Regions from separate parts of the Mediterraneibacter sp. 210702-DFI.3.120 genome, predicted to be linked through region 3. Evidence: predicted binding sites of a transcription regulator. Region 3 holds the regulator's gene; each other region holds the start of a gene.
What was found. The regulator Rex, encoded in region 3, represses fermentation and respiration genes when NADH is low (regulators of the CRP and FNR family bind a similar motif). The targets are predictions, from matches to a motif close to ATTGTTAANTANTTAACAAT.

Region 1 (7,593 bases), on a different contig from region 3:
CAGGATCTAAAGTTGGTACAAATGAGAATATCTGAAATAGAAGGTGTTCTTCTTACAATGGATTTACTGGATAAAAAGATTCGTCAGTATTCAATGTCTAAAGTTAAGATATACACAGAAGCAGAAATGATTATAAGTTAAAATAATCGTAAGACAAAAGAACAAGATGAACAAAAAGAGTTTTTGGATTGTGTGAAAATTCACAAGATTCAGAAACTCTTTTTGATTATTTGCATAATTATATTGAATTGCAAGAGAATGAGTTGTAAAAATCATACAAATACAACACCACAATTATAAAAAAACTGGTATAATATAATAGTGAAAAATTTATCAATTTCAATCTGCAGCGAGATGATAAAAGAACGGGAAAAGAAAACAAATTGGAGGAACAGAAGATGAATGAATATTTTCCACATTTATTTGAACCAATTAAGATTGGAAAGACAACGGTAAAGAACAGAATCTTTATGCCGCCGATTTCCACAAACATGGCAGATAAAGGCTATGTGACAGATGCGCTGGTTGAGCATTATTCTGCCAGAGCGAAGGGGGGAGTTGGACTGATCGTTACAGAAGTTACAACGGTAGAGCCGGTATACACATATTTACCGGGAGATATGTCAATCTATGATGATTCTTATATTCCGGGATGGAAGAAACTGGTAGATGCAGTGCATCAGTATGATACGAAGATCTTAGCACAGCTATTTCATCCGGCTTATATGGCATTTCCAATTCCGGGAACGCCTCAGCTGATCGCACCGTCCAATGTCGGTCCTTATTATGCGAAGTCAGCACCGAGAGCAGTAACAGTAGAAGAACTGCATGTACTTGTTCAGCAGTTTGGAGAGGCTGCACGCCGTTTCCAGATCGCAGGCGGAGACGGAGTCGAGATCCAGTGTGCACATGCGCATGGACTGCTCGGTGGATTCCTTACACCACTTTATAATAAGAGAACAGATGAGTACGGCGGAGACATTAACGGACGTCTCAGACTGACACTTGAAGTAATTGCAAAGATCCGTGAACTTTGTGGTGATGATTTCATTATTGATGTTCGTATTTCAGGAGATGAGTACAGTGAAGGTGGTCTGACACTGAACGACATGATCTATGTATCCAAACAGCTTGAGAAAACAGGTGTTGATTTCATCCATGTTTCCGGAGGAAATACAATCAAGAGAGGAAGCTCCATGCCTGCACCTGGTACATCACCGGCACCGCATGCACACGCAAGTGAGGAGATCAGAGAGCATGTGAACATTCCGGTATCTACAGTTGCAAGAATCAATGAACCATGGGTAGCGGAAGAACTTATCGCAAACGGAAAGACAGATATCTGTATGATCGGTCGTCCGAACCTGTGTGACAGTGAATTTGTTAATAAAGCTGCAGAAGGAAAAACAGATGATATCCGTCCATGTATCGGATGTGGACGTTGCCTGACAGGAATCATGTTCGGTAATCCGATCAGCTGTACAGTGAATCCATCAGTAGAGTCTGACGAGATCAAAGAAGCAGACGAGAAGAAGAAAGTTCTTGTGATCGGTGCAGGTCCGGCAGGAATGGAAGCGGCTTATGTTGCCAAGAAACGCGGACATGAGGTTGTTCTCTGCGAAAAGAGTGGTGAGTTCGGAGGACTCTTAAAACTTGCAGCAGTTCCAATCGCCAAGCAGGAACTTTGTAAAGTAATCAAATTCATGGCACGTCGTCTGAAAAACGAAGGAATTGAAGTTCGTATGAACTGCGAAGTAACACCGGAAATGCTTGCGGGAGAATTTAAGGATTATGAGGTTGTCTGTTCTACAGGAGCAGTTCCGAAAGAAATCCCTCCATTCAAAGTATTTAAGCAGACAATGACAGCTGATGACGTTCTTGCCGGAAGAAAATATCCGGGAAGAAAGATTGTTATTCTTGGAGGCGGATCGGTCGGATGTGAGACAGCAGATTATCTTGCACCACTGATTGATGACATGTTCCCTGCAAACCGTGACATTACAGTGATCGAGATGACGCCATCACTGATGCCGGGTGAAGGCGGAGCAGCTAAGAGCCAGCTTACAATGAGACTCAAGAGAAAAGGTGTGAAGATTGAACTGAACAGTCAGGTGACAAAGGTTGATGAGACTACGATCACTTATGAGAAAGACGGACAGGAATATCATATCACAGATGCGGATACACTGATCTTTGCAGTCGGTTATGCACCGAACAAGGTAGAGACTACAGAAGAGAGAGTTCATTTTATCGGAGACTGTGATAAAGTCGGAACTCTGAAAGATGCAATTGCTGCAGGACATAAACTTGCAGAAGAATTATAATTGCTACTAAAAGAGGTGTCAGCAAATGCTGACAAAAATTATGCATGAAGTCTCAAGTATGTTAATTTGAAAGACATTAAAAATAAAGCAGAACGGAGAAAAAAGATGGGGAATAAATTATCAGAACCAATTAAAGTTGGAAATCTTACTTTTAAAAACAGAATCATGTTTCCACCGCTCACAACAGGATATGAAGAAAGAGATGGATCGATTGGGGAGAGAAGTCTGAATTTCTATGAAAGACTTGCGAAAGGTGGAGCAGCATATGTTGTTATCGGAGATGTAGCTCCTGTAAGAACAGCTTCACCGACACCAAAGCTTTATGATGACAGTCAGATTCCAGTATATAAAAATCTGGCAGATACATTACATAAGTATGACTGTAAGCTTGCACTTCAGTTATTCCATCCGGAGTATGATGTTCCTGGAGTTGGACGCATGATCATGGAGGCAGGTATTGCAAGACAGGCTGCGGCAAAAGCACAGGCAGAGGGAAATGCGGAAGAAGCAAAGAAACAGATGGAAGAATGCGACAGACTTACGAAAGGCGCTTATGCAAAACTTCATCATGATATGCAGCATTTTGTAACAGAGGCAACTGTTGAGCAGTTAGAAGATATTAAAAACAGTATCGCTGCATGTGCAGCAAAGGCGCAGAAAGCAGGAATCGATGCGATTGAAGTACATGGAGATCGTCTTCTTGGTTCCCTTTGTTCAAAAATTCTGAACCATAGAGAAGATCAGTATGGAGGAAGTCTTGAGAACCGTACAAGATATGCACTCGAAGTAGTAGCAGCAATCAAAGAAGCTGCACCGGATCTTATGATTGAGTATAAACTGCCAATCATTACAGTAAATCCTGATGGATCACTTCGTGGAAAAGGCGGACTTGAGGCAGAAGAAGGAATCCGGTTTGCAAAGATGCTTGATGAGGCTGGAATCGATATGATTCAGGTTGCTCAGGCGAACCATACAGGAAACATGGGAGATACAATCCCGCCGATGGGAGATGTTCCGTATAACTGGACACTTCCGGTAGCCAGAGAAGTGAAAAAACTGGTATCCGTTCCGGTTGCAACAGTTGGTCGCGTTGTCAGCTTAGAAGCAGGAGAGAAGATCCTCGAAGACGGAGATGCCGATATCGTAGCTTATGGACGTTCCATGCTTGCAGATGCAGATATTGCCAATAAAGCTATATCCGGAGAGTGCATCAGAGAATGCTTGAACTGTAATAAAGGATGCGTAGATGCAATTCAGGGACGTAAATACATTTCCTGCGTATTAAATGCAGAGAACGGAAACGAAGGAACTATATTTATCAAACCTGCAGACGAGAAGAAAAAGGTTGCAGTTGTAGGTGCAGGAATCGCCGGACTTGAGGCAGCAAGAGTTGCAGCAAAACGTGGACATGAAGTAACCGTATTTGAGAAATCAGATAAGATTGGTGGACAGATCCATCTGGCAGCAGTTCCGCCAAGAAAGAGCGAGATTTTAAGATCTATTGAATATTATGAGAAGATTCTACCAGAACTCTCTGTGGATGTGAAATTAAATACAGAAGCAGATAGCGAAGAACTCAATAAGTTTGATCATGTAATTCTTGCCATCGGTGCGCATAACATGGATCTTCCAATGTCTGTTACAGACAGCAATGTTGTTTCTGCCTGGGATGTTCTTGCAGGATGCGAAGTGAGTGGAGCATGTGCAGTACTTGGCGGAGGATTAGTTGGAACTGAAACAGCAGAATTCCTTGCACAGAAAGGTCTCAAAGTAAGCATTGTCGAGATGCTGGATCAGATTGCAACAGGAGAATCCGAGACAGTAATGCCACTGATCAAAAAAGACTTTGAAGAACACGATGTAAAAGAGTATGTGAATACAAGAGTGAATTCCATCGAGAATAATGTGATTCATGCTGTGAATACAAAAGACGAGTCAGAGGTTACAATTGAAGCTGATACAATTGTGAATGCACTCGGGTCTAAGAAGAATCTCTTCGACGACAGTAAGCTGACAGTTCCATTTGTATATGTTGGAGACTGCAGCGGTGAGAGAACAGCAGATATCTCAGCAGCAATCCGCAGCGGATATCAGGCTGGAAATGAAATCTGAGAATTTTTAAATTTTATTCAGTGAGAAAATAAGTAAAATACAGGGTGATGCTGTAAACAGAAAATCTGTAGACAGTATCACCCTGTTTCAGTTATAATAAAATAAAATTTTTGTTATAAAAAATGAAAATGGAGCAAGGCTATGATAAACAAAGAACTATTTTATAAAGTAACATTAATTGATTGTAACGGAAAAGAATTGGAAGTTGCTAAATTTCTGCAGATTTTAACAGGAATGGAAAAAACAGAAACAAGAAGAATTGTAGCGAGTTTACCGTGTGTTTTGTATGAAGAGCTTGACGGAGAGGCGTGTTCTTATATTGAGGAGGCACTGGATTTCTATACAGCAAAATATAAGTTTGAATCAGTCGGTGATGAAAAAGAAGTGTATGAAGTAGATCCATCGGTGTATCCTTCAAAACAGGTGGTCGCGCTTGGAAGTATGGTTGATTACATCGGAAAGAGGTCAGAGTTTGTAAGCATCGCGAGAAAATATGACTTCCCGAAGAATGTGAGCCTGAATGATACGCCATTCTTAGTAAAAGATGGTTTGGCAGAAGAACAGGCAGTGAACCTGCGGCAGGATCTTCGCAATATGGGAATGTTTGCGCTGATTATGAGAAGTGGGGCAGAAGTCCAGCAGGTGAAGAAGAGGGGATTTTTAGCAGGGGTGTTTGCACGTTGAGATGAATAAAAGGGTTGTTTGATACAGACAGCTGTGAGTAGTGATTATATAGCCGATTTCTTACAGAAAATTCAATTGGATTTTATTGACACTTTTGCTGAGAAGGACTACAATATCTTTAGATTGTTAATTTAATAACATACAAATAAGGAGTTTAGGAGGCAGACAAAAATGGCAAATATTTTATGTAGTCCAAGCAAATATGTTCAAGGTGCAGGTGAGATGAAAAAGCTGGGTGAATATGCTCAGAAGTATGGTAAAAAAGCACTTGTACTGATCACAGAGTCGGGGTATAAACGTATTGAAGACGTTCTCAAAGTTGGATTTGAAGGATATGATATTGAACCAGTGTACGAGTATTTCAACAGAGAATGTAGCAAGACAGAAATTAATCGTTTGGTAGCCGTTATGAATGAAAAGGGCTGTGATGTTGTTATTGGTATTGGCGGAGGAAAGATCCTTGATACTGCGAAAGCAGTTGCTTATTACAAAGAAGTACCGGTACTGATCTGTCCGACAATTGCATCTACAGATGCGCCATGCAGTGCACTTTCTGTTATTTATACTGATGAAGGCGTATTCGAAGAATACTTATTCCTCCCAGCTAATCCAAACATGGTTCTGATGGACACAGAAATCATTGCAAAATCACCAGTCAGACTGACAGTTTCCGGAATGGGTGATGCACTTGCAACTTATTTTGAAGCAAGAGCCTGTCAGGCTAGCGAAGCAACAACTTGTGCTGGTGGAAATGTTACTATGGCAGCGATGTCACTCGCAAAACTGTGCTTTGATACATTGATGAATGAAGGTGTGAAGGCAAAACTTGCTCTGGAAGCAGGAGCCTGCACAAAAGCTGTTGAGAAGGTAATTGAAGCTAATACATTGCTTAGTGGGATCGGATTTGAGAGTGGCGGTCTTGCAGGAGCACATGCAATCCATAATGGATTCACAGTTTTGGACGAGTGTCATCATATGTATCATGGAGAGAAAGTTGCATTTGGAACAATCACACAGCTTGTTCTGGAAGACATTCCGGCAGAAGAACTGGAAGACATTATAGATTGGTGCATTGAACTGGGACTTCCTGTTACATTAAAAGAACTTGGTATTACAGAAGTGACAGACGAGAAGCTTATGGCAGTTGCGACAGCAGCCTGTGCAGAGAATGATACACTTCATAACATGCCATTTGAGGTGACACCTGAGACTGTATGCGCAGCAATTAAAGCAGCAGATGCTTACGGAAGATATTTCCTGGGAGAATAGAATATAGGAAATAGGACACCATTTCGTTAAAATAGAAAAACCAATTTGACAAACTGATTTTCTGTGGTATAATTTTCATGCTGTGAAAAACAGCCGACAGTTCATTTGTACCTTCCTGTCGAAAAACAAAACCAGGGCTAGTTAAGAAGATTCTAGGCTCTGCGTGCAAAGAAGTACGCAGAGCTTTTTATATTCAGGAAATATTTTCCATATATATAAAACGCTCCGCTTAGGATACACAGCTCTTAAAAGGTACATACATTTCAAATACAGGAGAGTTGAAATATGTATTATTTGCAAACAAAAGCCAGTTTTGACGCAGCGCATTTTTTATGGAAATACGAAGGAAAATGCAGAAATATCCACGGACATCGTTGGAATGTTGTTGCAAAAATCAAAAGTCAGGAGCTGGAGCAAGAAGGACAGACACGAGGAATGGTAGTGGACTTTGGTAATCTGAAAAAGGATCTGAAAAAACTTTGCGATTCCTTTGATCATAGTCTGATTTACGAGACAGGATCACTGAAAGCAAAAACAGTAGCTGCACTTCAGAATGAGGACTTTCATCTGGAGAAAGTTTCTTTTCGTCCTACGGCAGAGAATTTCGCATATTATTTCTACAAGGAATTAACGGAATTGGGATATGAGGTTCATTGTGTGGAAGTATATGAGACACCGAATAATTGTGCGGTTTATGAGGAAGAGTAGATGAAAGTAGTAGAAAAATTCACCAGTATTAATGGGGAAGGCACACGGGCGGGAGAATTGGCAGTCTTTGTTCGTTTCAAAGGATGCAATCTGCGTTGTAGCTATTGTGATACTATGTGGGCCAATGAACCGGATTGCCCATATGAAGAGGAACCCCCGGAAGAGATTTTAAATTATGTTTTAGGAACCGAAATTCGCAATGTGACACTTACAGGTGGAGAACCGTTACTGCAAAAAGACATTAGAGAATTGATCCACCTTCTTTTACAAGCCGGCTTACAGGTCGAAATTGAGACAAATGGCGCAGTTGATTTGTCGGCATTTTGCGAAGAACGACCGATATTTACAATGGATTATAAGTTACCGTCAAGTGGGTGCGAAGAATATATGATACCAGAGAACATGGAACTGCTAGGAAAAGATGATACTGTAAAATTTGTGTGCGGCAGCCAGGAGGATCTGTTAAAAGCATTGGACGTGATTCAGACTTATGATC
Region 2 (7,593 bases), on a different contig from region 3:
ACAGAACTCTTATGTATCTGTTGAAGCTGCTGGACGGACAATGAAATATTTAGGGATTAGGAATAGTGTAAAAGAATGGAAACATCAGAACGCAATATTGAAGCGAATATGAATGAGCTGATCGGAAGGATCGAAGCAAAATATGAGAAGATGAGCAAGGGGCAGAAGCGCCTTGCAGAATATGTGAAAGAAAATTATGATAAGGCTGTATTTCTGACAGCGGCGCGTCTTGGAGAGATTGTGGGTGTCAGTGAATCTACGGTTGTACGATTTGCAACCCAGCTTGGATATAGGGGATACCCGGAATTTCAGAAAGCATTGGAAGAACTTGTCCGTAATAAGTTGAATTCAATCCAGCGTATGGAAGTGACCTATGGACGAATTACACAGAGTGAGATCCTTGAAACAGTTCTTCAGTCAGACATTGAGAAAATCAAGATGACCTTGTCTGCAATCGATCATAAGGCATTTAACTGGGCGATTGATACCCTTTTAGAAGCAAAGAGAATCTATGTTGTGGGAATCAGAAGCTGTGCACCACTTGCTTCTTTTATGGGATTTTATCTGAATCTTGTATGCGACAATGTAATTACAGTAAATACAAACAGTTCCAGCGAGATTTTTGAACAGATCATTCGAATCGGGGAAGGAGATGTGATTATAGGAATCAGTTTCCCAAGATATTCGATGAGAACATTGAAAGCATTGGAATTTGCAAGCAATAGAAAGGCAAAAGTAATCACACTTACTGACAGTATCCATTCACCTATGAATCAGTATTCTTCCTGCAATCTGATCGCAAGAAGTGATATGGCATCTATTGTCGATTCACTTGTTGCACCATTGAGTGTGATCAATGCTCTGATTGTTGCAATCTGTATGAAAAAACAGAAAGAAGTTGTCTCGACATTAGAGACTCTGGAGAAAATCTGGGGTGAATATCAGGTTTACAGCGGAGAAGAAAGCAGCCAGGAAGGTGGCAGCGCAGGAACGAACGAGTCTTACAGACAGAATAAAGGAGAAGAATAGAGCATGAGTAATGTGATCGTAGTGGGCGGCGGGGCTGCCGGGATGATGGCGGCAGTTTTTGCTGCAAGAAATGGTCAGAATGTTCAGTTGCTTGAGAAGAATGAAAAGCTTGGGAAAAAGCTTTTCATTACAGGAAAAGGACGCTGCAATATAACGAATGCCGCTGATATAGAAGATTTATTTACGGCGGTGACAAGTAATCCGAAATTTTTATACAGTGGATTTTACAGTTTTACAAATCAGCAGGTGATCGATTTCTTTGAAGAACTTGGTGTGAAGACGAAAATTGAACGTGGAGAACGAGTTTTCCCTGTTTCAGATCATTCTTCTGATGTGATCGCAGCATTTTCAAGAGAGTTAAAATCATTAGGAGTAGCTGTTTCTCTTCACACAGAGGTGGGAGAACTGCTTTGTGAACAGGATAAAGTGTGCGGGGTTTTATTAACTAATGGAAAGAAAATGAAGGCAGATGCTGTGATCGTTGCGACAGGCGGTATTTCCTATCCTTCCACAGGTTCCACAGGCGATGGATATCGTTTCGCGAGAGAAACAGGGCATAGAGTGACAGAACTTTTGCCATCACTTGTGCCAATGGAAGTCAGACAATGGTATGCGAAAGAATTGCAGGGACTGTCTCTTAGAAATATAGAAATCCGTATTACAGATGGGAAAAAGAAGCTTTATGAAGAATTCGGAGAAATGCTTTTTACACATTATGGTGTGACAGGACCGGTTATTCTGAGCGCGAGCAGTGTGGTGGGAAAAACTTTAAGAAAAAAAGAACTTACACTTCATATAGACTTAAAACCTGCATTGAGTGAGGAACAGCTTGATAAAAGGATTCTCAGAGAGTTTGATGCAAACCATAATAAACAGTATAAAAACTCGATCGATTCACTCTTTCCGGCAAAATTAAAGCCTGTTATGATAGAACTCTCAGAGATCGAACCTGAGAAAAAAGTGAATGAGATTACAAAAGAAGAACGACAGAGACTGGTTCATCTGATCAAGGATTTTACAATGACTCTGACAGGGCTTCGTGGTTATAATGAAGCAATCATTACAAAAGGAGGAGTATCTGTAAAAGAGATCGATCCGGGAACAATGGAATCAAAAAAAATGAAAGGATTATATTTCGCCGGAGAGGTGCTTGATCTTGATGCAGTGACCGGAGGATATAATCTTCAGATTGCGTGGTCAACAGGGTATCTTGCCGGAATTAACGCAGGATGTGATTGAAATTTTACTGGGGAATGTCTGAATCCTGTGACAGGAAGAATAGATGTTACTGTTAGATTTGAAAATGGAATGTAGAAAGAAAAGATGGAGGAATAAAAATGGGATATAATGTAGCAATCGATGGACCGGCAGGGGCAGGGAAAAGTACAATTGCAAAGCAGGTTGCAAAAGAAAACGGATATATTTATGTAGATACCGGCGCAATGTACCGTGGATTGGCCATTCACTTTCTGAATCTTGGAATTGATCCAAAAGATACAGAAAAGATTATAGAGGCCTGCAAAGATGTGGAAGTAACGATTGGCTATGAAAGCGGAATCCAGCAGATCTATGTAAATGGAGAGAATGTTACAGCAAAGCTTCGTACAGAAGAAGTTGGAAATATGGCTTCTATGACATCTGCGATTCCGGAAGTCAGAGGAAAACTCCTGGAACTTCAGAGAACGCTTGCAAGAGAGAAGGATGTGATCATGGATGGAAGAGACATTGGTACCCATGTGCTTCCAGATGCAGATGTAAAAATCTATCTTACAGCAAGCGTAGAAATCAGAGCAAAGAGAAGATATAAAGAGCTTGTTGAAAAGGGAGTGCAGTGCGATCTGAAAGAGATAGAGAAAGATATTGAAGAAAGAGACTACCGTGATATGACAAGAAAAATCGCGCCACTGAAAAAAGCAGAGGATGCGATACTTGTTGACAGTTCGGATATGACACTGAAAGAAGTTGTAAACACGATTTCCAGATATTGTCATAGATAAATTTGCAGGAGTTGGATAGAATGAAAGTAATAAAGGCGAAATCAGCTGGATTTTGTTTCGGCGTTAAGCGTGCAGTGGATACAGTTTACGAACAGGTGAAAGAGAATCAGAATCTTCCGATCTATACGTATGGTCCGATTATCCATAATGAAGAAGTGGTGAAAGATCTGGAGCAGAAAGGTGTGATCGTCCTTCGCAGCGAAGAAGAGCTGGATACACTGGAAAGGGGAACTGTTATTATCCGCTCTCATGGGGTGGCAAAAGATGTGTATGACAGATTGGAAAGTAAGAAAATCCAGATTGTAGATGCTACGTGTCCATTTGTTAAGAAAATCCATAATATCGTGCAGAAACACAGTGAGATGGGCGAGAATATTATTATCATTGGAAATCCGGAACATCCGGAGGTTCAGGGAATTAAGGGATGGGCAGGAGATCATGTAGAGGTCTTTCAGACAAAGGAAGAAGCAGAAAATTATTCTTGTGAGCAGGGAAAAAAGATTTGTATCGTTGCCCAGACGACATTTAATTACAATAAATTTAAAGAATTAGTTGAAATTCTTGAAAAAAAGAGTTATGATGTAAGTGTTTTAAATACAATCTGTAATGCTACGAAGGAGCGCCAGACAGAAGCGCAGAGCATAGCAGAGACGGTGGATGCTATGATCGTTATTGGTGACAAACATAGTTCCAATACCCAGAAGTTATTTGAAATATGCCGCAAAGCATGTAACAATACGTACTATATACAGACACTTGGCGATTTGGATTTGAATCAATTAGGGTCAGTGGAAACGGTAGGTATTACAGCAGGGGCATCCACGCCCAACAATATAATTGAGGAGGTTCAAAATAATGTCAGAATTATCTTTTGAACAGATGTTAGAAGAGTCATTTAAAACAATTCACAATGGAGAGGTTGTCGAAGGTACAGTAATCGACGTGAAACCGGATGAGATTATCCTGAACATTGGATATAAAGCAGACGGTATCATTACAAAGAGCGAATATTCCAACGATCAGTCTCTTGACCTTACAACAGTTGTATCCGTAGGTGATACAATGACAGTTAAGGTACTGAAAGTAAATGACGGAGAGGGTCAGGTTCTTCTTACATATAAGAGACTGGCTGCAGAAAAAGGAAATGAGAGACTGCGCGAAGCATATGAAAACCACGAAGTGCTGAAAGCTACAGTTACACAGATTCTTGGCGGCGGTATTTGTACAACAGTTGATGAAGTAAGAGTATTTATCCCGGCAAGCCTTGTTTCCGATTCTTATGAGAAAGATCTCAGCAAGTATGAAGGACAGGAAATCGAATTCGTAATCAGCGAGTTCAACCCGAGAAGAAACCGTGTGATCGGTGATAGAAGACAGCTTCTTGTAGCAGAGCGTGCTGAGAAGCAGAAAGAGCTGTTCGCGAAACTCAATGTTGGTGATACAGTAGAAGGAACTGTTAAGAATGTAACAGATTTCGGAGCATTCGTTGACCTTGGTGGTGTTGACGGACTTCTTCACATCTCAGAGATGTCATGGGGAAGAGTTGACAATCCGAAGAAAGTATTCCATGTAGGAGATACACTGAAAGTTCTTGTAAAAGACATTCATGATACAAAGATTGCGCTCAGCCTGAAATTCCCAGAGACAAATCCATGGGTAAATGCAGCAGAAGATTTCGCTGTAGGTACAGTAGTTACAGGAAAAGTTGCACGTATGACAGACTTTGGTGCATTCGTAGAACTTGCACCGGGAGTTGACGCACTTCTTCATGTATCCCAGATTTCAAGAGCTCATGTTGAGAAACCATCTGATGTTCTTGCAATCGGACAGGAAATCACAGCTAAGATCGTTGATCTTAACGAAGCAGAGAAGAAGATCAGCCTGAGCATGAAAGCTCTTGAGGCTGACAACGCTGGAGAGACAGAGGAATAAGATATAAATTATTTTTTAGAAGAACCTGCCATTGGCAGGTTCTTTTTCTGTTAAAAATTCGACAAGATGTATAGCGAAAGATACAAGAATTATTACATATTTGCTAGATTTTCAGAGCGCATTCTAGTAAAATAAGTATTACAAAATTAAAATATTATTGTTGTAATGACAATGATAAAAGAAAGGAAGGAAATGAGATGGGGCTTTTGACATTTAAAGGCGGAATCCATCCAGATGATGGAAAACGTTTTTCAAAGGATCAGCCGATCAGACCTGTAGTACCTCAGGGTGAACTGGTCTATCCACTTTCACAGCATATAGGAGCACCGGCTAAACCGGTAGTTAAGAAAGGCGATTGTGTGCTGAAAGGACAGTTGATTGCTGAAGCGGGAGGATTTGTATCTTCTCCGATCTATTCATCTGTCTCCGGTAAAGTGAAAGGATTGGAACAACGTTTTAATCCAACTGGATCCCAGGTGGAGTGCATTGTTGTAGAAAACGATGGAGAGTATAAGGAAGTTGAATATGAACCGGTAAAGCCTTTGGAAGAGATGACAAGGGAAGAAATCATTAATAAGATTGGAGATGCCGGAATCGTAGGAATGGGTGGTGCAGGATTCCCTACAAAGGTAAAGCTTTCTCCGAAGGAACCGGATAAGATAGAATATATTATTGCAAACTGTGCTGAGTGTGAACCTTATATCACTGCAGATTACAGAAGAATGCTCGAGTATACAGAAGATCTTGTCAGCGGAATGAAGGTCATCCTTTCTTTATTCCCAAATGCAAGAGGTGTTTTTGCTGTAGAGGATAACAAGAAAGATTGTATTGAAAAGTTACAGAAAGCAGTTTCCGGCGATCCAAGAATTGATGTGAAAGCATTGATGACAAAATATCCACAGGGGGCAGAACGTCAGTTGATCTATGCAGTGACAAAACGAGCAATCAATTCTACCATGCTTCCGGCAGATGCAGGATGTATTGTTGATAACGTGGAGACTTTGATTGGAATCCACAATGCGGTAATCAAAGGAAAACCGTTGATGGAACGTGTTGTTACAGTGAGCGGCGATGCAGTTGAAAAACCAGGAAACTTTATGGCTCCTTTTGGAATAAACCACAGAGAGCTGGTTGAGGCAGCAGGAGGTTTGAAAGCGGAACCGCAGAAACTGATCTCCGGAGGACCGATGATGGGATTTGCCATGGTGACAATGGATGCACCGGTTACAAAGACTTCTTCCTCTATTCTGCTTTTTAAAGAAGACGTTGTGGCAAAGAGTCTTGAGACTGCATGTATTAACTGTGGAAGATGTGTGGAGATCTGTCCAAGCAGAATTATTCCATCCAGACTTGCAGACTTTTCAAAGAGAAAAGATGAGGCATCTTTTGTTGCATGGAATGGATTGGAATGTGTGGAATGTGGTTCCTGCAGTTATGTCTGTCCGGCGAAACGTCAGCTGAAACAGGCAATTGGTTCAATGCGTAAGACAGCATTGGCGAATAGAAAGAAGAAATAAGAGAGGTTGAAGTAAAGTGAACGAGAAATATAACGTATCTTCTTCGCCGCATATCCGTGATAAAGTGACAAGCAGCAACATTATGCTTTATGTTGTGATCGCACTTCTTCCGGCTACATTTTTCGGAATCTGGAATTTCCGTCATGAGAATGCCTGGATTCTTGTAGTTGTTACAACGGCAGCGGCTGTTTTATCTGAGTATCTTTATGAAAAATTAATGCATAAGCCAATTACGATCAATGATTTCAGTGCGGTTGTAACAGGACTTCTGCTCGCATTGAATCTTCCTCCGACACTCCCGTGGTGGATGGGTGTGCTTGGTGCAGTATTTGCTATCATTGTTGTGAAACAGTTGTTTGGAGGACTTGGACAGAACTTCATGAACCCTGCATTGGGAGCACGTTGTTTTCTGCTGATCTGTTTTGCAGGAAAGATGACTTATTTTGTTTACGACGGAGTGACAGGACCGACTCCTCTGGCAGAACTGAAAGCAGGAGAAACAGTGAATACATTGTCTATGCTTCTCGGAAATATCAGAGGAACAATCGGAGAGACTTCTGTAGTTGCAATTATGATCGGTGCAATGTTCCTGATTCTTATGGGTGTAATTGATCTTAGAATTCCTGGAACTTACATTGTGACATTTGTGATTTTTATCACATTGTTTGGAGGACATGGATTCGATCCTCAGTACATCACAGCGCATCTTTGTGGTGGTGGTCTGATGCTTGGAGCATGGTTTATGGCAACAGATTATGTAACATCTCCGATCACGAGCAAAGGAAAGATCCTTTTTGGAATCTGTCTTGGATGTCTGACGGGTCTGTTCCGTCTTTTTGGTGGATCAGCAGAAGGAGTTTCCTATGCGATCATCATCAGTAACCTTTTAGTTCCATTGATCGAGAAGGTTACTCTTCCAAAACCATTTGGTAAAGGAGGAGAGAAGTAATGAATAAAATTGTTAAAAACACGTTGATTCTGACAGTAATCACTGTTGTTGCAGGTCTTCTTCTCGGAGTTGTATATGGTGTGACAAAAGATCCGATCGCTAAAGCACAGGAGGAGGCAAAACAGGAAGCATTTCGTTCTGTTCTTTCAGATGCAGAGACATTTGAATC
Region 3 (7,593 bases):
AAATGTATAAGACTTGTCAAATTCATCTGCCTTTGCAAAGTGTGTGAACATTCCTTCCATTTTAATATTAGGAAGTTTGCTGATTCTGGAAATTGTCTCAACACTCTCTTTGCTTACTTTGAATCCGATTCGTCCCATTCCTGTATCAATTTTTATGTGAAGAAATGCGGTCTTTCCTGACTTTGCGGCAGCATCAGCCATTCCCTTGGCCATCTCTTCTGTATAAACTGCTGCACGGATTTCTTTTTCAACCATTTCTTCATACTCATCAGGAAAAACACAGCCAAGAATCAAGATTGGTTTCTTGATTCCATGTGCTCTTAAAGTTCTTGCTTCTCCCATGCATGCTACAGCGTAACCCCAGATATAAGGCGTTTCCTCAAACATTTCCGCAAGAGGAACTGCTCCGTGTCCGTATGCATCCGTCTTGATAACAGCTATTAAACGTCCCTCCTGACCAATGCGATTTTTCATCTGTTCCATATTATATGCAATTGCGTCCAGATTGATCCGGGCACATACTCTGTTATACTGTTTCATAATTTATCTGCACTCCTTTGCATTCTTCATTGCATCGGCCATACCCTGAATCAGGTCTCTGGCTAATACGCTGTAACTTCCTTTGCTCTTTTTCGCTTCATCTCCACCACAGGCATGTAGGAAAACTCCCACAGTAGTGGCTTCAAATGGTGCCATATGCTGTGCAAGAAGTCCTGCAATCGTTCCGGCGAGAACGTCTCCGGAACCACCTTTTGCCATAGAGTTATTACCAGCGAGATTTACAAATCTCTGCCGATTTGTCTGTGCGACAACAGTACGACTGTCTTTTAACACACAGATTATGGATGATTTTGTATCCGGTCCAGATTGTTTTATGATCTGATCAAGTGCCTGGAAGCGATCTTCCATGATCGTATCAATACTCCATCCGGTCAGCCTTGACATTTCTTTCATATGTGGAGTTAAAATCACAGGTGCACAACATTGATTTAATAACTCTATATTCCTGCTCAGTAAATTAAGTCCATCGGCATCTATGACACATGGACAGGATACATTTTTCAATACATTTTTCAATATCTTTTCGGAAATCTGTCCCATTCCAAGTCCACAGCCAATACAAACCACATCAGCCCAGTCAAGAAGATGAGACAGTTGACTGTCATCATAAGAATCATAGCAGGATATGATTGCCTCCGGAAGAAGTTCCTGCAGTGCCAGACGGTTTTCACTTGCTGTATAAATCTGTACTAGACCGGCACCAACTGTATAGGCAGCACAGGCAGAAAGAAATGCAGCACCAGCCATCCCGGGACTTCCGGTGATCATAAGAACTTTTCCATAACTTCCCTTGTGTGAATTCATCATTCTCGAAGGAAGAAGTTTTCCAAGATCATTTTTGTCAAAGGTATAACAAACATCCAGGCGATTCGAAAAATATTTCGGATCAATTCCAATCGCAACCGGAATGCTCTCTCCTGCATAGGACTTGCCAGGGAAAAGCTCACAGCCTAATTTTACACATGCCATACATACTGTAAGGTCGGCTCGAAATGCTGTTCCAAGAATCTTTCCTGTTGCAGCACAGATTCCGGATGGAATATCAACAGCAACTTTTTCTGCATCCTGAAGATTCATCCAGTCGATCACATCTTTATAATGTCCTGTGATTTCACGGCAGAGTCCAACACCAAATACAGCATCAATTATTACAGTATATTCTTCATCCGGGAATTCTGTGAATACAGAAATCCCCATATTTTCTACAATCTGTTTCTGACATCGACATTCTTCACTTAAAGAAGCTTCTTTCCCTGCAAATAGTACATCTGCATGCTTTCCCTGTTCGGTTAAGAGCCTTGCTACTGCAAATCCGTCTCCACCATTGTTGCCGCTTCCACAAACAATCAGACTTTTTTCTGTGGAAATATTTTTCTTATGCATTGTCTCGACAATCTGAAGTGCTGCACGTTCCATAAGTACAAGGGATGGAATCCCAATTTCATGAATTGTGTGTGCATCAGCTTCACTCATCTGCTTCCCATTTGGAAGATATCTCATGCTTATCGCCTGACCTTTCTAACATTATTAATTCCTTTTAACATGAACAGATGCTGCGAAACCTCCTTTTGTCAGTTGGTCCCACAGCATCCTTGCAGCTTTGCTAGATTCTATTCTTTATCCTGCTGACAAAGGTTGTAAGATAACTTCATCAGTGTGTCAGATAAATGTACGTTCTCAACGACCACATCCTTTGGAAGGGAAAGGTCTGTATGTGCAAAATTCCAGATTCCCTTCACACCGTTATCTACCAGAATATCAGCCACTTCAATTGCTTTTGATTTTGGAAGTGTCAGTGCAGCAATTTCAATGTCATTATTCTTAAGAAAATCTTCCAGTTCATCAACCATACGCACAGGAATCCCCCTGATCGTTACGCCTTCCAGTCGAGGATTCACATCGAAAAGACTTTTCAGAATAAATCCGCTTCTTTCGAAGGAAGCATAGTTTGCTAGTGCCTGTCCTAAATTACCGGCACCAATGATAATAAAATTATGACATCTATCCAATCCTAAGATCTTTCCAATCTCTGTATAAAGATATTTCACATTGTATCCGTACCCCTGCTGGCCGAATCCACCGAAATTATTCAAATCCTGACGTATCTGTGAAGCCGTTACATGCATCTTCTTACTCAAGTCACTGGATGAAATTCTCTCTACGCCAGCCTCCAGCAGATCTCCCAGATATCTGTAGTACCTCGGAAGTCTGGAAATGACTGCGCGTGATATCTTTCTCTGTTCCAATTTTTAGCCCTCCACTCTTAAACTACTCTTTATTATATAAAAGAGTTAAAGTTCTGTCAAACTTTTGTTTTGCAAAAACCTTTAAAATCCATATATTTTCCTTGTATTTTCGACATTTTTCTATATAATGATAATGTTAGAAGTCAAAAAACGAGGTGAAAATATATGATACTCGCATGTCACAATATAGAAAAAGCGTTTGGGGAACGCGAAATTGTACGAGACGGCTCCTTTCATATTGAAGATCGTGAGAAAGCTGCTCTTGTCGGTGTGAATGGCGCCGGGAAATCAACAATCCTTAAGATGATCATCGGAGAAGAACCTCTTGATGGTGGAGAGGTTATTCTCGCGAAAGGAAAGACGCTAGGTTATCTTGCGCAGCGTCAGGATTTAAAATCCGGAAATACCATTTATGAGGAAGTAAAAAGTGCAAAAGCGGATATTTTTGCAATGGAAGCTCAGATTCGTTCCATTGAACATGAACTGAAGCATCTGGAAGGTGAGGAATTGCAGAGCCACCTGGAGACCTACAATCGTCTACAGTCTGAATTTGATGCAAGAAACGGTTATGCCTGCGAAAGTGAGATTACAGGTGTATTAAAGGGACTTGGGTTTACGGAAGACGATTTTAATAAACAGACAGATACACTTTCAGGAGGTCAGAAGACCCGTGTTTCTCTCGGAAAATTACTGCTTACAAGTCCGGATATCCTCCTGCTTGATGAGCCGACAAACCACTTGGATCTGAATTCCATTGCCTGGCTGGAAACATATCTGATCAATTATTCCGGAGCGGTATTTATCGTCTCCCATGACCGTTATTTCCTGAATCGTGTTGTCACAAAAGTTGTTGAGATTGACAATGCACAGGTTCGCATGTACCTTGGAAATTATAAAGATTATGCAATGAAAAAACAGCAGATCCGAGATGCACAGCTGAAAGAATACATGAATCAGCAGCGTGAGATCAAACATCAGCAGGCTGTTATTGATAAATTAAAGTCTTTCAATCGTGAAAAATCGATCAAACGTGCAGAGAGTCGTGAGAAAATGCTTGACAGGATTACGCCATTGGACAAACCGGTTGACAGTACGAAAGAAATGCATTTTACGCTGGAACCATCGCAGATCAGCGGAAATGATGTTCTTACAGTGGAACATCTCTCAAAGCAATTTGACAATCAAGTTCTCTTCAGTGATATCAGTTTTGAAATCAAACGTGGCGAACATGTCGCTGTGATTGGTGATAACGGAACCGGAAAGACAACACTTTTAAAGATCATTAATCAGGTTATTACAGCGGATCAGGGCGAATTCACACTTGGATCCAAAGTGACGATTGGTTATTACGACCAGGAACATCACGTACTTCATGATGATAAGACTATTTTTGATGAGATTTCTGATGACTATCCTGATCTTACCAATACACAGATCAGAAATACACTCGCTGCATTCCAGTTTACCGGAGATGAAGTGTTCAAAGAAATTCATACGTTAAGCGGTGGAGAAAAAGGACGCGTATCACTTGCCAAACTTATGCTTTCGGAAGCAAATTTTCTAATCCTTGATGAGCCAACCAACCATCTGGATATTACTTCTAAAGAAATTCTGGAAGAAGCATTAAATAACTACAGCGGAACGATACTTTATGTATCCCATGACCGTTATTTTATCAATCAGACCGCCTCCCGGATCCTTGAACTGGTGAATCAGACATTTGTTAATTACATCGGAAACTACGATTATTATCTGGAGAAAAAAGAAGCACTGACACTTGCTTATGCTTCTGGAAATGAAACAAATGCAGAAAATGTATCCAATTCAGGCAATTCTGCTGCATCCACTCCTGCTTCGGATTCAAAATTAAGCTGGCAGGAACAGAAGGAACAGCAGGCACGTGAACGTAAACGTAAAAATGAGTTGAAGAAAACAGAGGAAGAAATTGCAAAACTCGAAGATCGCAACACAGAGATTGACGAGGAACTGACGAAAGAGGAAGTTTATTCGAACTCTATTGAGTGCCAGAAACTTTCAACAGAACGCGCTGCAAATGAAGCAAGATTAGAGGAATTGTATGAATTGTGGGAAGAATTAGCAGAATAATGAATCTGCATAACAGTAATCGCCTGACAGCTACTACTTATGGTAACTGTCAGGCGATTTGTTTTAAGATTACATTTCTAAATTTAGTCAAACTCGAATCGGGATCAAGGTTTGTTTCTATACTGTACCGGTGTGATATTATACAGTTTTTTAAATGTTCTGTTAAAATGCTCTACATTCTGATATCCCACAGATTCTGCAATACTTTCTACAGTTGCACTGCTGCTCTTAAGCATTGCTCTTGCCTTTTTCATACGGATTTCTTTCAGAATATCTCCGAATGTCATTCCTGATTTTTCTTTAATATATTTTGACAAATATGGTTTTGAAAGGAAGAACTTCTCAGCAAGATCGTCCAATGTAACTTCTTTATAATTTGCATAAATATAATTTGTAATATCTAATAATCTTTCATCCTTGCATGTCTGGGATCTCTGTACGCTATCCAATTTATTCACTGCAACAACGAGTGCTTCAATAGATGCTTTGATAATATCGGCATCAACTCCGACACCCCAGTAACGCTTCTTGTTGGAAATAACACCGACATAAGCAACAGCTCTGGAAGAAGATCCTTTTGTCAAAGAATGCTCCTCGTAAAATGCAAGTTCAAATTCGATATCAAAATAATGCTTGATTGCATTGCTGACAGCATCCAGACGTCCGTTTCCAACACCTGTGATCTTGCGGTTACTTCCATTGTGGTGAATCGTTGCTTCTGCGACAATTCCATCTTCTTGTTTAAAGTGGCATTCATCAACACTGAAAATTGGTTTCGCATTGATGTAATGGTCTTCAAAGATATGATATACATTGTCTGGTGTAAGTTCTTCGTGAGCCTTGTCGGAAACATCTTTTACAAGATATCCGACTTCTTCTCTCATCTTTTCCGGTAAGCTGATTCCAAAGCTCTGCTTCAGGATATAGTTTACGCCACCCTTTCCTGACTGGCTGTTAATACGAATTACATCGGAATCGTATCTTCTGCCAACATCCTGTGGATCGATCGGGAGATATGGAACAGTCCATGTCTGACAGTCATGCTCCTCTCTCCAGGTCATACCTTTCGCAATCGCATCCTGATGTGAACCGGAGAATGCTGTAAATACAAGATCTCCTGCATATGGCTGGCGCGGAGAAACTTTCATTCTTGTCACGCGTTCATAGATTTCACAAATGTCACTCATATTAGAGAAATCAAGTTCCGGATTCACACCCTGAGAAAACATATTCATTGCAAGTGTGATAATATCTACGTTACCTGTTCTCTCTCCGTTTCCGAACAATGTTCCTTCGATTTTATCAGCACCGGCAAGGATTCCAAGCTCAGCATCTGAAACTCCTGATCCTCTGTCATTGTGCGGATGCAGAGAAAGAATTACATTCTCTCTGTCGCGCAGATGCTTGTTAAAATACTCTACCTGACTTGCGAATACATGAGGCATAGCATTTTCCACTGTTGTAGGCAGGTTGATGATCGCTTTGTTATCAGCTGTTGGCTGCCAGATCTCAAGGACTGCGTTGCAGACTTCTAATGCATAGTCAACTTCTGTTCCCTGAAAACTTTCCGGACTGTACTGGAATGTAAAGTTTCCATCTGTTTCTTCTGCTAACTCTTTCAAAAGTTTTGCACCGTCAATTGCAATCTGCTTTACCTGCTCTTTATCTTTCTTAAATACCTGTTCTCTTTGTGCAACAGATGTTGAATTATATACATGGATAATAGCATGTGGAGCACCTTTGACAGCGTCAAAAGTTTTTCTGATAATATGCTCTCTTGCCTGTGTCAGAACCTGGATCGTAACGTCATCCGGAATCATGTTCTGCTCGATCAATGTTCTTAAAAACTGATATTCCGTCTCAGACGCAGCTGGGAATCCGACTTCGATCATCTTGAATCCTACATCCACAAGCAGCTGGAAGAATTCCAACTTTTCATCCAGACTCATCGGCTCGATCAGTGCCTGGTTACCATCTCTCAAGTCAACACTGCACCAGATTGGTGCTTTGTCAATTGAATCTTTCTTTACCCAGTCATAACATGGCTCAGGTGGCATAAAGTAAGTCTTTTCGTATTTCCTCCAGTTTTCCATAATGTGTACCTCTCTTATATTTAATCAATTTAGTTGTTGTTTTTTAACACTCGTTTATATTAGCACAGGAAAGTCTTAGATTGTAGTGACTATTTTAATCACCTCACTTGATCTTTTTTAATATTTCCTGCTTTTTGGTACGAATTTTTTATAGAAAACAGGTGGAAAATATATTCCACACATTTTTTTAAGGTTCTCTTTTCTGCATTCTGTGTTGTATAGACGGGATATTCACGGATCAATTTGTCATTTAACGTGCAGCGAATCCTGCCGACTTGCATTCCTTTCCTTACAGGAGCATCCAACTGATCAGGAATCTCATAGTCAACAGAAATCGTTTCATCTTCTTTCAATAGGAAAGAAACAGGTGTCAGATTTGCAGTAAGAGAAATCTTGGTTCCGTTTTTACCGGGATAAGCTATCATATCTGAATGTGCTTTTATCCCATTATTAATAAATATCTGCCGGACAGGTAATTCGATTTCAAATGTCTTATATTGATAATGATCTAAAGCATAAGTCATAAGAGTTCTCATATCGGACCATTTATAACTCTTATTATTTGGCCATCCGCAGGCAAGAAGTGC

Region 1: LI162_RS06515 (glycerol dehydrogenase) is a predicted target of Rex. The motif match lies at 5,243-5,262, and genes of this name have one in related genera.
Region 2: rsxC (electron transport complex subunit RsxC) is a predicted target of Rex. The motif match lies at 5,005-5,024, and genes of this name have one in related genera.

The regions. Positions count from the first base shown of each region.
Region 1 covers NZ_JAJCNG010000009.1:51,290-58,882, reverse strand. The annotation lists gene LI162_RS06535 (LacI family DNA-binding transcriptional regulator) at 1-141, shown strand, start outside; gene LI162_RS06530 (NAD(P)/FAD-dependent oxidoreductase) at 399-2,324, shown strand; gene bilR (bilirubin reductase, long form) at 2,430-4,436, shown strand; gene LI162_RS06520 (hypothetical protein) at 4,578-5,120, shown strand; gene LI162_RS06515 (glycerol dehydrogenase) at 5,292-6,389, shown strand; gene queD (6-carboxytetrahydropterin synthase QueD) at 6,675-7,097, shown strand; gene queE (putative 7-carboxy-7-deazaguanine synthase QueE) at 7,098-7,593, shown strand, end outside.
Region 2 covers NZ_JAJCNG010000011.1:1,922-9,514, forward strand. The annotation lists gene LI162_RS07280 (MurR/RpiR family transcriptional regulator) at 76-1,029, shown strand; gene LI162_RS07285 (NAD(P)/FAD-dependent oxidoreductase) at 1,033-2,268, shown strand; gene cmk ((d)CMP kinase) at 2,367-3,026, shown strand; gene ispH (4-hydroxy-3-methylbut-2-enyl diphosphate reductase) at 3,047-3,901, shown strand; gene rpsA (30S ribosomal protein S1) at 3,882-4,958, shown strand; gene rsxC (electron transport complex subunit RsxC) at 5,156-6,475, shown strand; gene LI162_RS07310 (RnfABCDGE type electron transport complex subunit D) at 6,492-7,424, shown strand; gene LI162_RS07315 (RnfABCDGE type electron transport complex subunit G) at 7,424-7,593, shown strand, end outside.
Region 3 covers NZ_JAJCNG010000013.1:49,632-57,224, reverse strand. The annotation lists gene alr (alanine racemase) at 1-540, opposite strand, end outside; gene LI162_RS08605 (bifunctional ADP-dependent NAD(P)H-hydrate dehydratase/NAD(P)H-hydrate epimerase) at 544-2,061, opposite strand; gene LI162_RS08600 (redox-sensing transcriptional repressor Rex) at 2,172-2,807, opposite strand; gene LI162_RS08595 (ABC-F family ATP-binding cassette domain-containing protein) at 2,973-4,913, shown strand; gene LI162_RS08590 (2-isopropylmalate synthase) at 5,018-7,006, opposite strand; gene LI162_RS08585 (D-alanyl-D-alanine carboxypeptidase family protein) at 7,105-7,593, opposite strand, start outside.